DNA from 3 places in the Planococcus sp. PAMC 21323 genome. Region 1 is predicted to be linked to each of the others. Evidence: riboswitches for the same ligand, from Rfam matches in the RefSeq annotation. Region 1 holds a riboswitch; each other region holds the start of a gene.
The links. A riboswitch is a leader RNA that binds a small molecule or an ion and turns the genes downstream of it on or off. The one in region 1 is predicted to bind lysine.
Positions count from the first base shown of each region.

Region 1 (4,276 bases):
AAGTTCATCAATAGTAAACTTGATTTTTTCTCTTTTATTACTTTGAAAATGTCGGTTTCTTTCCATTTGCTATCTTGCGTTACCGATTCATAGCGTTGTGCATCTAATTCGATACAAACGGAATCCGGTTGTTCCGCCTCAATAACTTCTTTAACCTGTTCAGCACTGGCTTTTGAAACATGCGCCGTACCAATTAAGATCAATTCTTTTTCGCCGTATTCTAAGCGTGTAATATTATCCTCGACCATATTGTACTTCCTTCATAGAACTATATTTCTTCTCATCTCAGATGAAAAGACTGTCTATTCTTTATAATGAATTAGAATAGCAAAAATATCAATGCTCGACCCTCTCCTTTAGTAGAGAAAAACAGGAAAGGTCACAAATCAGTTGCGTTAAACGTATCGCCATCTTTTAAATTACCTGATTTGAATCCTTTTTTAAACCAGCGCTGACGTTGTTCTGAGCTGCCATGTGTAAAGCTTTCCGGTACGACGTAACCACGCGAACGTTGTTGAATGGTATCGTCTCCTACAGCACTCGCTGCCGTTAAAGCTTCTTGCAAGTCACCTTCTTCTAAATAACCCATGCCTTGCGCATGATGTGCCCAAACACCTGATAAATAATCTGCTTGAAGTTCTAAGCGAACCTGCACTTTATTGTATTCTTCTTCACTTAATTGATTGCGTAGTGGCTGCACCTCTTCCATGACACCGAGTAAGTTTTGAACATGATGACCGACTTCATGTGCTACGACATAAGCCATCGCAAAATCTCCTGGTGCTTGGAATTGCGTCTGGAGTTCATTATAAAAACTTAAATCGATATAAAGTTTGTAATCGCCCGGACAATAAAACGGACCAACCGATGCTCCCGCTGTTCCGCAAGCCGATTCAACACTTCCTGTATACAACACAAGTGTCGGCTCTACATACTCCATGCCTTCTTCTGCAAAAACTTCTGTCCATACGTCTTCCGTGTCTGCAAGAACGACCGATACAAATTCAGCCAACTCTTCTTCTTCAGCTGTTGCTTCGTAAGGCTGACTGGACGTCGTTCCTGACGAGCCACCTAATTGATCCATAATAACACCTGGGTCGCCTCCTAAAAATGCGACTAGCAGTACGATTAAAATACCTCCGATACCACCTCCGGCTACAATCGCTCCACCTTTACCTCTTCGATCTTCAACATTTCTGCTGGTCTTTCTACCTTTCCATTCCATAGGGGTCCCTCGTTTCACAATGGTTTTATAGTTAGCATACCCTTAATCACTTTGGTTTTAATCCATTTTAGGTAGACGATAAACTAAAAATCGCTCACGCGGATCTTTATGAAAATCGGGTAAAGTAATTTCTTCTATTAATTGAAACGCCGTACTCGTTTCCAAGTAATCGTTATACTCTTGTGAAGCAAAAAATAAAACCACATCAACCGATCGTGGAGCTTGTTCAGCAGAGCGCAATATTTGATTGAGAAAAGAGATAAACACTTGGGCTGAAAAAGGATTAAAAAAATAAAACTTATTGTCTTGATCTGCAATTTGATAGTCCTGCGCTAAACAATTATAGAAGTCAATGCTCGGCCCCGCGCCTTTATGCTGAGTGAGATAAGATTTTTTATTTTCGAGAGCTTGAGCGTGGAATGCAGGATTCATCTCAATTCCCACACTTTTTGCACCGAAAAAATGATGAACGTAAAAGTTTAAGCGTCCCTTACCAGATCCAACATCCACTAATTGATCTTGCGCAGTTAAACGATAATCCTCGAACAGGATATCGAGTAAATCATAGGGAGTTGGCTCGTAACGGTTATGGTGTAAAGAATCAGTAAATCCTTTTTGGTGTTCGGCAGTTACTATATTTAGTCGGTGATCGTATATTTGGTCATTCACTTTAGCTCACTCCTCTCTTATAAATTTTACGTATTTTATCTTGCAATTAACAGATATTTTTGTTATAGTACAGCTAATTCAATATTTCTTGCTCCATTTTTATGGAGTAGGATAGAGGCGCAAAAACCATCAGTACGCAAAACGAGGACGATGAGGTCCATTGACGTTTGCCGAAAGGGGGATTTGCCGAAGTGACGGAAAACTCATATTTCCGTGCGCTGGGTCTGTATTTAACAAATACAGGACTGTCATATAGGAAACTATATGGAGGGCTATCTGATGCACAGGAACGAATGGTAAACATTGTTTCTACTGCAGCAACGGGACCCCCTGTTGCTGCTTTTTTGTTTATTCCTGACTGGCCCCTCACCTCTAAGCTACGAAAAAATTAGAAAAGGGTGTGTTGTTTATGAATTTCGGCCAAATCATCACAGCAATGGTAACACCGTTCGACCTTCAAGGAGAAATCGATTTCCCAGCAACCAAAAAATTAATCGAGCATTTAATCGCGAACGGATCTGATGGACTTGTCGTCGCAGGTACAACAGGCGAATCACCTACCTTATCAATCGAGGAAAAAGTAGAGTTATTCCAATTTACTGTAAATACAGTCGCTGGACGAATTCCAGTTATTGCAGGAACGGGATCCAATAATACACGCGCTTCTATTTCATTGACGCAACAAGCAGAAGAAGTCGGCGTTGATGGTGTCATGCTCGTTACGCCTTATTATAATAAACCTTCACAAGAAGGCATGTTCCAACATTTCCAAGCGATTGCCGAGTCTACAAATTTACCAGTCATGCTTTATAACATACCTGGTCGTAGTGTAGTCAATTTGTCTCCAGAGACAATCATTCGCCTATCTCAAATTAGCAATATTGTTTCGGTTAAAGAAGCGAGTGGCGATTTGGACGCAGCGGCAGAAATTATCGAAAATACAGCAGATTCATTTTCAGTTTATAGCGGTGATGACAGTTTAACATTGCCGATGCTATCAATCGGTGGCACTGGAATTGTTTCGGTTTCTGCACATATTATCGGTAACGATATGCAAGACATGATGACGAGCTTTCTAACAGGTGACGTCAAAACAGCAGCAGCTATTCATAGACGTTTATTGCCAACGATGAAAGCATTGTTTGCTGCCCCAAACCCAACTCCAGTTAAAGCGGCTCTCAACATCACGGGCGTTCAAGTAGGTGGCGTTCGCTTGCCGATGATTCCATTATCTGAAGAAGAAACTTTAACGTTACGTGCATCTTTACCTGATTTACATTCTGAAGCAGTAACAAACTAATATAAAAAACGCTGAAGTTTGTAAACTTCAGCGTTTTTTATTGATTTACCAACTCGCTTTTTTTACACCTGGAATTTGTCCTTTATGTGCTAGTTCTCGGAAAATGATGCGGGACATTCCAAATTTACGCATGTATCCTCTTGGTCTTCCGGTCACGCCACAACGATTTTTCAAACGTGTTGGCGAAGAATCTTTCGGCAATGCTGCTAGCGCCTGAAAATCTCTATTTTCTTTGAGTTCTTGTCGCCGATCTGCAAATTTTTCTACAAGTAATTGCTGTTTATCGTGCCTTGCCACTTTCGATTTTTTAGCCATTTCATCACTTCTCATTATTCGTAATTATTACGATTTAAATATTAAAAAAATTATTTTGTTTCACGATGAACAGTAACTTTCTTAAGACGTGGACTGTATTTTTTCAATTCAATACGTTCAGGATTTGTCCGCTTATTTTTAGTTGTACTGTAATTTCGATCTCCTGTTTCTGTGCATGCCAGTGTTATATTAACTCTCATTATATTTCCTCCTATACTTTAAAACTTAGTTTTTATAAATAGTAATAATTACGTTTTATAGTGTATAAAAAAAGAAACAAGAAAGCAAGCTTTTATTTTAAACTTTAAGATCCGGTTAAAATCTACTTTCAACAAAAAGGGTTTGTTATAAAAAACATCAGGGTACATAATCATTAACTTACTTTACAAATGATTTATCATAATTTAGGAGGAATTCGAGATGACTAACGAAGGAACAACATTAATCCAAGCATACGATGTGCAAGCAGAGGTTTTGCACAAAATTAACGAATTAAAAGCACAAGGCTTTAAAGAGGAAGATATGTACGTAATTGCCAAGCACGACGAGCAACTAACTATGGTTCAAGGACAAACCAATGTTCATTTAGACGCGCAAGAAGATGAGAATATTATGAGTAAATTCAAAGCGTTTATATCTGGTGAGGATTCTACCCGCCATGCATTTACACAAATGGGATTAGGCAGCAGCGAAGCGGACGATTATTACCGACAAGTTGAAAATGGCAAGCTGGTGCTTTATGTGAACAGCGACTATAGCACAACTTA
Region 1 covers NZ_CP009129.1:2,836,032-2,840,307, forward strand. Annotated here, with positions in the region: gene PLANO_RS13965 (TraB/GumN family protein) at 1-248, opposite strand, end outside; gene ypfJ (KPN_02809 family neutral zinc metallopeptidase) at 380-1,225, opposite strand; gene PLANO_RS13975 (class I SAM-dependent methyltransferase) at 1,283-1,894, opposite strand; lysine riboswitch at 1,999-2,177, shown strand; gene dapA (4-hydroxy-tetrahydrodipicolinate synthase) at 2,304-3,194, shown strand; gene rpsN (30S ribosomal protein S14) at 3,240-3,509, opposite strand; gene rpmG (50S ribosomal protein L33) at 3,560-3,709, opposite strand; gene PLANO_RS14000 (YflT domain-containing protein) at 3,930-4,276, shown strand, end outside.

Region 2 (4,276 bases), 1.5 Mb from region 1:
TTGATCAAAACCAAGAAACAGCTGGAAACTACGGCATTATGTCTATTCCAACGTTACTATTGATGAAAGACGGAGAAACAATTGATAAAGTAGTTGGTTTCCGACCAAAAGAAGCTTTGGCTGAATTGGTAGAAAAACACGCATAATTCTTAACCGGGTCCAGCGATGGTCCCGGTTTTTTAATAGGGTGATAAAAATGGCAAATGAATTGATTCGACATAAATTGGCAATATTGCCTGACCAATCCGGCTGTTATTTGATGAAAGATCGTCAAAATACGGTTATTTACGTCGGCAAGGCAAAAGTTTTGAAAAATCGTGTGCGTTCTTATTTTACGGGCAGTCACGACACAAAAACACAGCGTTTGGTTAATGAAATTGTAGATTTCGAATACATTATTACGTCTTCGGACAAAGAAGCGTTAATTTTAGAATTGAATTTGATCAAAAAATACGATCCGAAATACAATATTATGCTTAAAGATGACAAAAGTTATCCGTACTTGAAAATTACAGGAGAACGTCATCCAAAACTAATTACGACAAGACACGTAAAAAAAGATAAAGGTAAATATTTTGGACCTTATCCGAATGCTTATGCCGCGGCAGAAACGAAAAAACTGTTGGACCGTTTGTATCCTTTACGCAAATGTCATACCATGCCAGACCGGGTATGTTTGTATTATCATTTAGGGCAATGTTTAGCGCCATGTGTAAAGCCGATTGAAAAAGAAACATACCAAGAATTAATTGATGGGATCACAAAGTTTTTGAATGGCGGATTCCGTGAAGTTAAAGAGCAATTGGTTGGGAAAATGTCTGAAGCGGCAGAGAACTTGGAATATGAACGTGCGAAAGAATATCGTGATCAAATTAACATGATTGAAACCGTTATGGAAAAACAAAAAATGGCGATGAACGATTTTACAAATCGCGATGTATTTGCGTATGCAGTGGATAAAGGTTGGATGTGCGTACAAGTCTTTTTTGTTCGTCAAGGCAAGTTAATTGAACGAGACGTTTCTTTATTTCCGCTATACCGTGACCCTGAAGAAGAGTTTTTAACATTTCTTGGTCAATTTTATGAAAAAGCCAATCATGTTAAGCCGAGCGAAATTTTAATTCCGGAAGCGGATGACCCAGATATGTTAAAAGAATGGCTCGGTGTTCGTGTACTAGTTCCGCAGCGTGGCAAGAAAAAAGATTTAGTAGCGCTAGCGAAAAAAAATGCCGAAGTAGCGATTAAAGAAAAGTTCCAGTTGTTAGAACGTCAAGAAGAGCGAACCATTGGTGCATGTGTAGACTTGGGTGAAGCAATGAATATTGAAACGCCTTTGCGTATTGAAGCATTCGATAACTCTCATATTCAAGGTGCCGATGCTGTTTCTGCGATGATTACATTTATCGACGGAAAACCTTCTAAAAAAGATTATCGGAAATATAAAACACGCAATGCTTCAAAACCAGATGATTATGCGGCAATGCGTGAAGTTATTCGCCGGCGCTATACACGCGTTTTAAAAGACGGTTTGCCTTTACCTGATTTGATTGTTATTGATGGGGGAAAAGGACAAATGGAGTCAGCTCGTGAAATTATAGAAGACGAACTTGGTTTGTCGATTCCTATTGCCGGACTCGCGAAAGATGCTAAGCATCAAACTTCCCAATTGCTATATGGTTCACCGGTCGAAATTGTGCCACTGAAACGAACCAGTGAAGCTTTTTACTTGATGCAACGAATACAAGATGAAGTTCACCGATTTGTTATTACGTTCCACCGTCAATTGCGGGGCAAAAACTCAATTCAATCCGCACTTGATGGGTTGGAAGGAGTAGGTCCAAAGCGTAAGCAGCAATTGTTAAAACATTTTGGGTCTGTCAAAAAAATCAAAGAGGCATCTGTAGCAGAAATCAAAGAAGCAGGAATGCCTGAAGCTTTGGCACAGTCTATTGAAAAGCATTTTGCAGAAGATACGTTGCCAAGTGAATCATAACGTGGTAATGTAGTGAATAATTAAATCACTTGGAAAAGTGATGATAGAGGCGCGAACGTCAATAGTAAGCATTCGGAGATTTGCAGAATCTGAGATGGATGGTGAAAGGGGCGATCGCCGAAGTGTGCGTTAAACTGCTTTTACGCATGCTGGTTTTGCATTTAATAAGTGCAGGGCTGTCAGAGTGAATCTCTGGAGGGCTATCTCACATGGACGTTTTTCGTACATGATAAAAGAGGTAGTTTGCCGCGTTTGCGGTGGGCTGCCTCTTTTTGTGTCTAGTTGTGAAATCACTAGTCATTTTGAGGGCCACATACTAAATGTGGGAGTGGATCGAATGAAAACAATCGTAATGAAATTTGGCGGAACATCTGTTGCAACACCTGAGAAAATTATTGGTGTGGCAAAAAGAGCGATTCGTGAAAAAGAAAAAGGCAAGCGCGTGGTCATCGTCGTTTCCGCAATGGGCAAAACGACAGACACATTACTTGGTTTAGCTGGAGAAATTTCTTCAGAGCCACCAAAACGTGAAATGGATATGTTGTTAGCGACAGGAGAGCAAGTAACCATTTCATTATTGGCTATGGCATTTAAAAAATTAGGTCATGAAGCTTTGTCATTCACGGGCTGGCAAGCCGGCATTGAAACTGAATCGGTTCCGCGGAATGCGCGTATTGAACAGATCCATACGGAACGCCTTGAACGTGTATTGGAAAATGGCTATTTTTGTGTAGTAGCAGGATTCCAGGGAGTAGACAAAATTGGCAATATTACCACACTAGGTAGAGGTGGATCAGATACAACAGCTGTAGCACTTGCAGCAGCGTTAAAAGCAGAGAAATGCGAAATTTATACTGACGTTAATGGTGTTTATACATCTGACCCAAGATTTGTTACAGGAGCGCGTAAATTGCAGCAAATTTCTTATGACGAAATGTTAGAATTAGCGAATCTTGGAGCAGGTGTGCTGCACCCACGTGCAGTCGAATTTGCTAAAAACAATCAAGTACCATTATCAGTCAGAGCAAGCTATTCAGACGAGCCTGGCACAATCATACAAGAGGTGATCACTGTGGAAACAAACTTAATCGTAAGAGGTGTGGCATTTGAACCGGGAGTCGCGCGCGTCACTATAACGTATAAAAAGCCTTTTAATGGCTCACTCGCTAATATTTTTAATAAGCTTGCGGAAAACCAAATTGATGTTGACATTATTGTTCAAAGCATTAGCGACGAATTCCCGCCGTCAGTATCTTTTTCAATCAGTCAAGAAAGTCTTGAAGAAACACGCTGCGTGCTAATAGCGTCACAAGAAGAAATTGGTTTCCTCTCTATGAATGTAGAAGTTGGATTATCAAAAGTATCAATAGTTGGATCTGGTATGGTTTCAAATCCAGGAGTTGCCGCTCGTATGTTTGATATTCTACGAAGTGAAGAAATTCCGGTTAAAATGGTTAGCACATCTGAAATTAAAATTTCAGTAGTTGTACCAGAAGCAGACATGACAAAATCAGCAAATGCATTGCATGAGGCTTATGGTTTGTCTAAAGAAGAATTGATTGAAGATAAGATGAAGTCCACTATAACTGCAGGTTCGTGAAAATATTCACAAAATGTTCAAATTCTCAATTGTAAGTTGTTAACAATCGCGACATGAGTGAACCTAGCAGATTAGTTAGAAAAAGCGATTCTCAATTAGAGAATCGCTTTTTACCGTAAATCTATTAAAACGTTTACATTTCACAATGCTTTTGTAGGAGTAGCTTGTTTATTGCCGCTAAAGGGGATGATAACTATATGATTAAAAGCGTTTCGTTGCCTTGACGCTCCTAAAGGGGGGGAGTACAATAAATATGTCATATTATTGTATCATGATGGTGAGTGGCTTCAGGTTCTTTCTTTCAGATTGTTTACTTTGAACGCTACGAATTATAGTTTTGAGGGGGGTAAAATTTTGGATAACAATCGTGAATTTTTAATGCGTAGGCTGCACTCATTGTTGGGGATTATTCCTATTGGTTTATTCTTAACACAGCACTTAATCGTCAATCATTTTGCAACACAAGGTGAAGAGGCATTCAACACTGCATCTCACTTCATGGCAAATCTACCATTCGTTATTTTCTTGGAGATTTTTGTCATATACTTACCGCTCATGTATCATGCTTTCTACGGTTTATACATAGCGTTTACTGCGAAGAACAATCCTGGACATTATAGCTATATGCGCAATATGTTATTTGTTGCACAACGTTATACAGGTGTCTTCCTAGTAGTCTTTAT
Region 2 covers NZ_CP009129.1:1,187,389-1,191,664, forward strand. Annotated here, with positions in the region: gene trxA (thioredoxin) at 1-146, shown strand, start outside; gene uvrC (excinuclease ABC subunit UvrC) at 197-1,993, shown strand; lysine riboswitch at 2,030-2,204, shown strand; gene PLANO_RS06045 (aspartate kinase) at 2,331-3,593, shown strand; gene PLANO_RS06050 (succinate dehydrogenase cytochrome b558 subunit) at 3,948-4,276, shown strand, end outside.
Region 2: it holds a riboswitch for lysine, as region 1 does, so the genes downstream of both, PLANO_RS06045 (aspartate kinase) here and dapA (4-hydroxy-tetrahydrodipicolinate synthase) in region 1, are expected to answer to the same signal.

Region 3 (4,276 bases), 1.3 Mb from region 1:
ATCATACAAATGATTTGCATAGTCATTTTACAAATTGGCCGCGTATAAAGTCATTTTTAGCAGAACGAAAAAGATGGCACGAAGAAGAAGGCGATGTTTGTCTTGTTTTGGATATTGGCGACCATGTTGATCGCTCTCATCCTTATACAGAAGGTACAGCTGGTAAAGGCAATGTTCAATTGCTAAACGAAGCAAATTACGATGCGGTCACAATCGGTAATAACGAAGGTATAACGTTGTCGAAAGATGAGTTGGATGATTTGTATGTTCAGGCTAAGTTTGATGTTGTGGTTTCAAATCTATTTGATTTGCAAGGCAACCGACCAAAATGGGCAAAACCATACAAAATTATTCAAACAGCAAGTGGGACACGTATAGGTTTGATTGGTGCTACTGCTGAATTTACTCCGTTTTACCGCAAACTGGGATGGCAAATCACCGACGCGAAAAGAGCCATCATTCAATCGGTAGAAGAAATTAAAGACAAAACCGATTTGATTGTTTGTTTGTCTCATTTAGGCATTAAAGAGGATGAGTTATTGGCAGAACTTTGCCCGCAAATTAATATTATTTTAGGTGCGCATACTCATCATGTTTTTCATGATGGAAAATGGCAAGGTAATACATTACTTGGCGCTGCTGGGAAATTCGGATTTTTTGTTGGTCATATTACAGTAGAGAAGGATTTCAAAAAAACTTCTGCTCGATTAGTTGAAGTATCCAGACTATGCGAAGTTCAAGAAAAGTTCGATGAACATCTCATTGAACAAGGAAGAATTCAAATGAATGAACTTGTATTTCGGAGTGATAAAGAGTTGAAAGCAGAATGGTTCAAGGATTCAGAGCTTGCAACTTTATTTGGTGAAGCGATGATTGAATTTACAGGTGCTGATTGTGCACTATTCAATGCGGGAATATTTATGGAAGACTTACACGAAGGAGAAATGACACGTTATAACTTTCACAAGATGTTGCCACATCCCATCAATCCATGTGTCGTCGAGCTAAGTGGTGCAGAGCTAAAAGAAATTTATTTGCAATCCTTGAATTCTGAATGGCCTCAACTTGAGTTAAAAGGAATGGGATTCCGAGGAGCGGTGTTTGGCAAAATGATTCATTTAAATATGGAGCTTATTGATCGCCGTTTATATATAGGGGACCGAAGAGTTGTACATGATCAAATTTATCAGTTGGTTACATTAGACATGCTGACATTCGGCTATTTTTTCCCGAGTTTGAAAAGAGCTAGGAAAACATATTATATGCCAGAATTTCTACGTGACGTGTTTGGTCAATATTTTCGTAGTAAAGCATTAAAGTAGTAGAGGCGGTTAGAATAAACATTCAGTTGATATTAGCGTGAATTTGGGCTATGCTTAAAAGGAAAGTTATAATGGTGGGTAGAGGCTGCAAAACTGATCAGTAGGGTGCGCGAGTTTGACCGCGTTGAACGTATCTGAAAGGAAGTTTTGCCGAAATTTACTTCTTATGGTCATAAGAAGTAGGTTGGGGGCATTCTGAAAAAGAATGTCACTGTCATTTAAGCAATTGCTTAAATGGAGGGCTACAGGGTTGTTTGATGTTTTACCGCACAGACGAATTGTAGAAAGCTGACTTTATCCAACTGGAGAGGTCAGCTTTTTTTTCTCAATTTCACCCATCAAAAATAAGGAGGAGTTAATATGGAGAATACGATTTTTTCGATTTTGCCACCGATTATTGCAATTGTAATGGTCTTACTAACACGTCGCGTCCTTTTATCGTTAGGCGCAGGGATTGTGGCAGCAGCTATTATTCTTACATGGTTTGCACCACTAGAAGCCTTACAGGAACTTTTCACATCATTCGCAATTATTTTTTGGGATGGCGGATTTAACGCCTATAACGTCTTTATCCTTTTGTTTCTCTTACTGTTAGGTGTAATTACGGCATTTGTTAGTCTCTCAGGAGGCAGTCATGCTTTCGCTGAATGGGCATCAACTCACATTAAATCTCGCCGTGGTGCAAAAGTATTAACAGTTGTTCTTGGCATGGTCATCTTTATCGATGATTATTTCAACGCATTGGCTGTTGGACAAGTAGCGCGTCCGATTACGGACAAATACAAAGTTTCACGTGCCAAGCTGGCTTACTTTATCGATTCGACTGCAGCACCTGTCTGTGTGGTGTCACCCGTATCAAGTTGGGGAGCAGCGATTATCGGTATCATTGCAACGATTTTAGCAGGTCAAACTTTCGTGGAATATTCTGCACTTGAGGCATTTCTTTGGATGGCACCAATGAACTTTTATGTAGTCGCTTCTCTTGCTATCGTCTTTTTCGTCGCAGTTCGCGATGTTGATTTTGGTGAAATGAAAAAACACGAAGTACTAGCTATTTCTAAAGGACAGCTTTTCGATCCTGAAAAAACAATTCCGGGCGAAATGAAAGAGGAATTTCCGACTCATTCACATGGTCATGTGAGAGATTTGTTACTTCCTATTTTGCTGTTGATCGTCGGAACGGTAGTTGCGATGATTTGGACGGGCTACCAAAATGCTGGCCAAGTGGTTGATATTTGGTTGATTTTTGAAAATACAGATGTGCCGGCTTCACTATTGGTAGGCGGACTTCTTGGAGCATTAACCTCTATAATTCTTTATTCGCTTCAAATGAAAGTTAATAAAACAGCCAACTTGGGTTGGATTGGCAAAGGAATTTGGGCTGGAATCAAGTCCATGATGGGAGCAGTATTAATCCTGGTATTCGCTTGGTCATTAACTTCCTTGATCGGTTCATTAGAAACAGGAACATACTTAGCTGGTGTCGTTTCTGACGGCAATGTCCCTACAGCGATTTTGCCAGTTCTGTTATTTGTTTTAGCAGGAGTTATGGCTTTTTCTACTGGAACGTCATGGGGCTCTTTTGGTATACTTTTACCGATTGCTGGAACAATTATGATCGAAGCAGAGCCTGCGCTATTATTGCCAGCACTATCTGCAGTTTTAGCAGGAGCAGTATTCGGTGATCATTGTTCACCGATTTCTGATACGACTATCTTGTCTTCAACAGGAGCAGGAAGTAATCATATGGACCATGTCTTAACCCAAATACCTTACGCATTAACTGCTGCTGGTATCGCTGCAATCGGGTACATTGTCATAGGTTTCACTGGTTCTTTGTTACTGTCATTAGGTGCTGTACTAATCGTTCTAGCAGTACTGTTTGTAGTATGGTCCCAACGGACAACTATTATTGAAAAACAGCAAAATAATTTATAGAAGTAAGGCAGAGGAGCTTATCCTCTGCCTTTTTACTTTTGCTACAATAGTTTTTTTCAATTAAATTTCGAAATCATCTTTACATTAAAGCGCTCTCTCGGTATACTAATTTTAGATTAGTAAATAATCTGAAAACAAACAAAATTCCTATTTTTATGTAAAAAGAATGGGAATACTAAGGGGGAAGAGAGATGGAACGTTCGCAATGGGGTACACGTGCCGGTTTTATCATGGCAGCCGTCGGCTCTGCAGTAGGTTTAGGTAACATTTGGCGTTTTCCATATGTTGCGTATGAAAATGGTGGGGGTGCCTTTTTTATACCATACCTATTTGCATTATTGACTGCCGGTATACCAATATTAATTTTAGAATTCACGATCGGCCATAAGTATAGAGGGTCAGCACCGTTATCATTTTTCCGAATGGGCGGTAGAAAATTAGAGTGGCTTGGTTGGTGGGCAGTGTTTGTGTCCTTTGTTATATCCGTGTACTATGCCGTTATTATTGCTTGGGCAATGCGCTATACTATTTTTTCTTTCAATCAGGCATGGGGTACAGATACACAAGACTTCTTATTCAATGAATTTTTACAACTTACAGTTAGTCCAGGGCAAACAGGTGGGATTGTCTGGGGTGTGTTTATTCCTTTAGTTCTTGTTTGGGCGATTACACTCGGGATTTTACTTGCCGGTGTTAAAAAAGGAATTGAAATGGCTAACCGAATTTTCATCCCAACGTTAGTTATTATTTTCTTAGCAGTGGTAATTCGAGCAATTACACTAGATGGTGCTTTGATTGGATTGGAAGCGTTTTTCCAACCTGATTTTACTGCCATTATGAATCCATCGGTTTGGGTCGCAGCTTATGGACATATCTTCTTTAGTTTATCTGTAGCATTTGCGATCATGATCACTTATTCATCGTATTTACCGAAGAAATCAGATATCACGAATAATGCATTTATTACAGGGTTTGCTAACTCAAGCTTTGAATTACTTGCAGGTATCGGAATTTTC
Region 3 covers NZ_CP009129.1:975,751-980,026, forward strand. Annotated here, with positions in the region: gene PLANO_RS04880 (bifunctional metallophosphatase/5'-nucleotidase) at 1-1,322, shown strand, start outside; lysine riboswitch at 1,394-1,575, shown strand; gene PLANO_RS04885 (Na+/H+ antiporter NhaC family protein) at 1,683-3,260, shown strand; gene PLANO_RS04890 (sodium-dependent transporter) at 3,452-4,276, shown strand, end outside.
Region 3: it holds a riboswitch for lysine, as region 1 does, so the genes downstream of both, PLANO_RS04885 (Na+/H+ antiporter NhaC family protein) here and dapA (4-hydroxy-tetrahydrodipicolinate synthase) in region 1, are expected to answer to the same signal.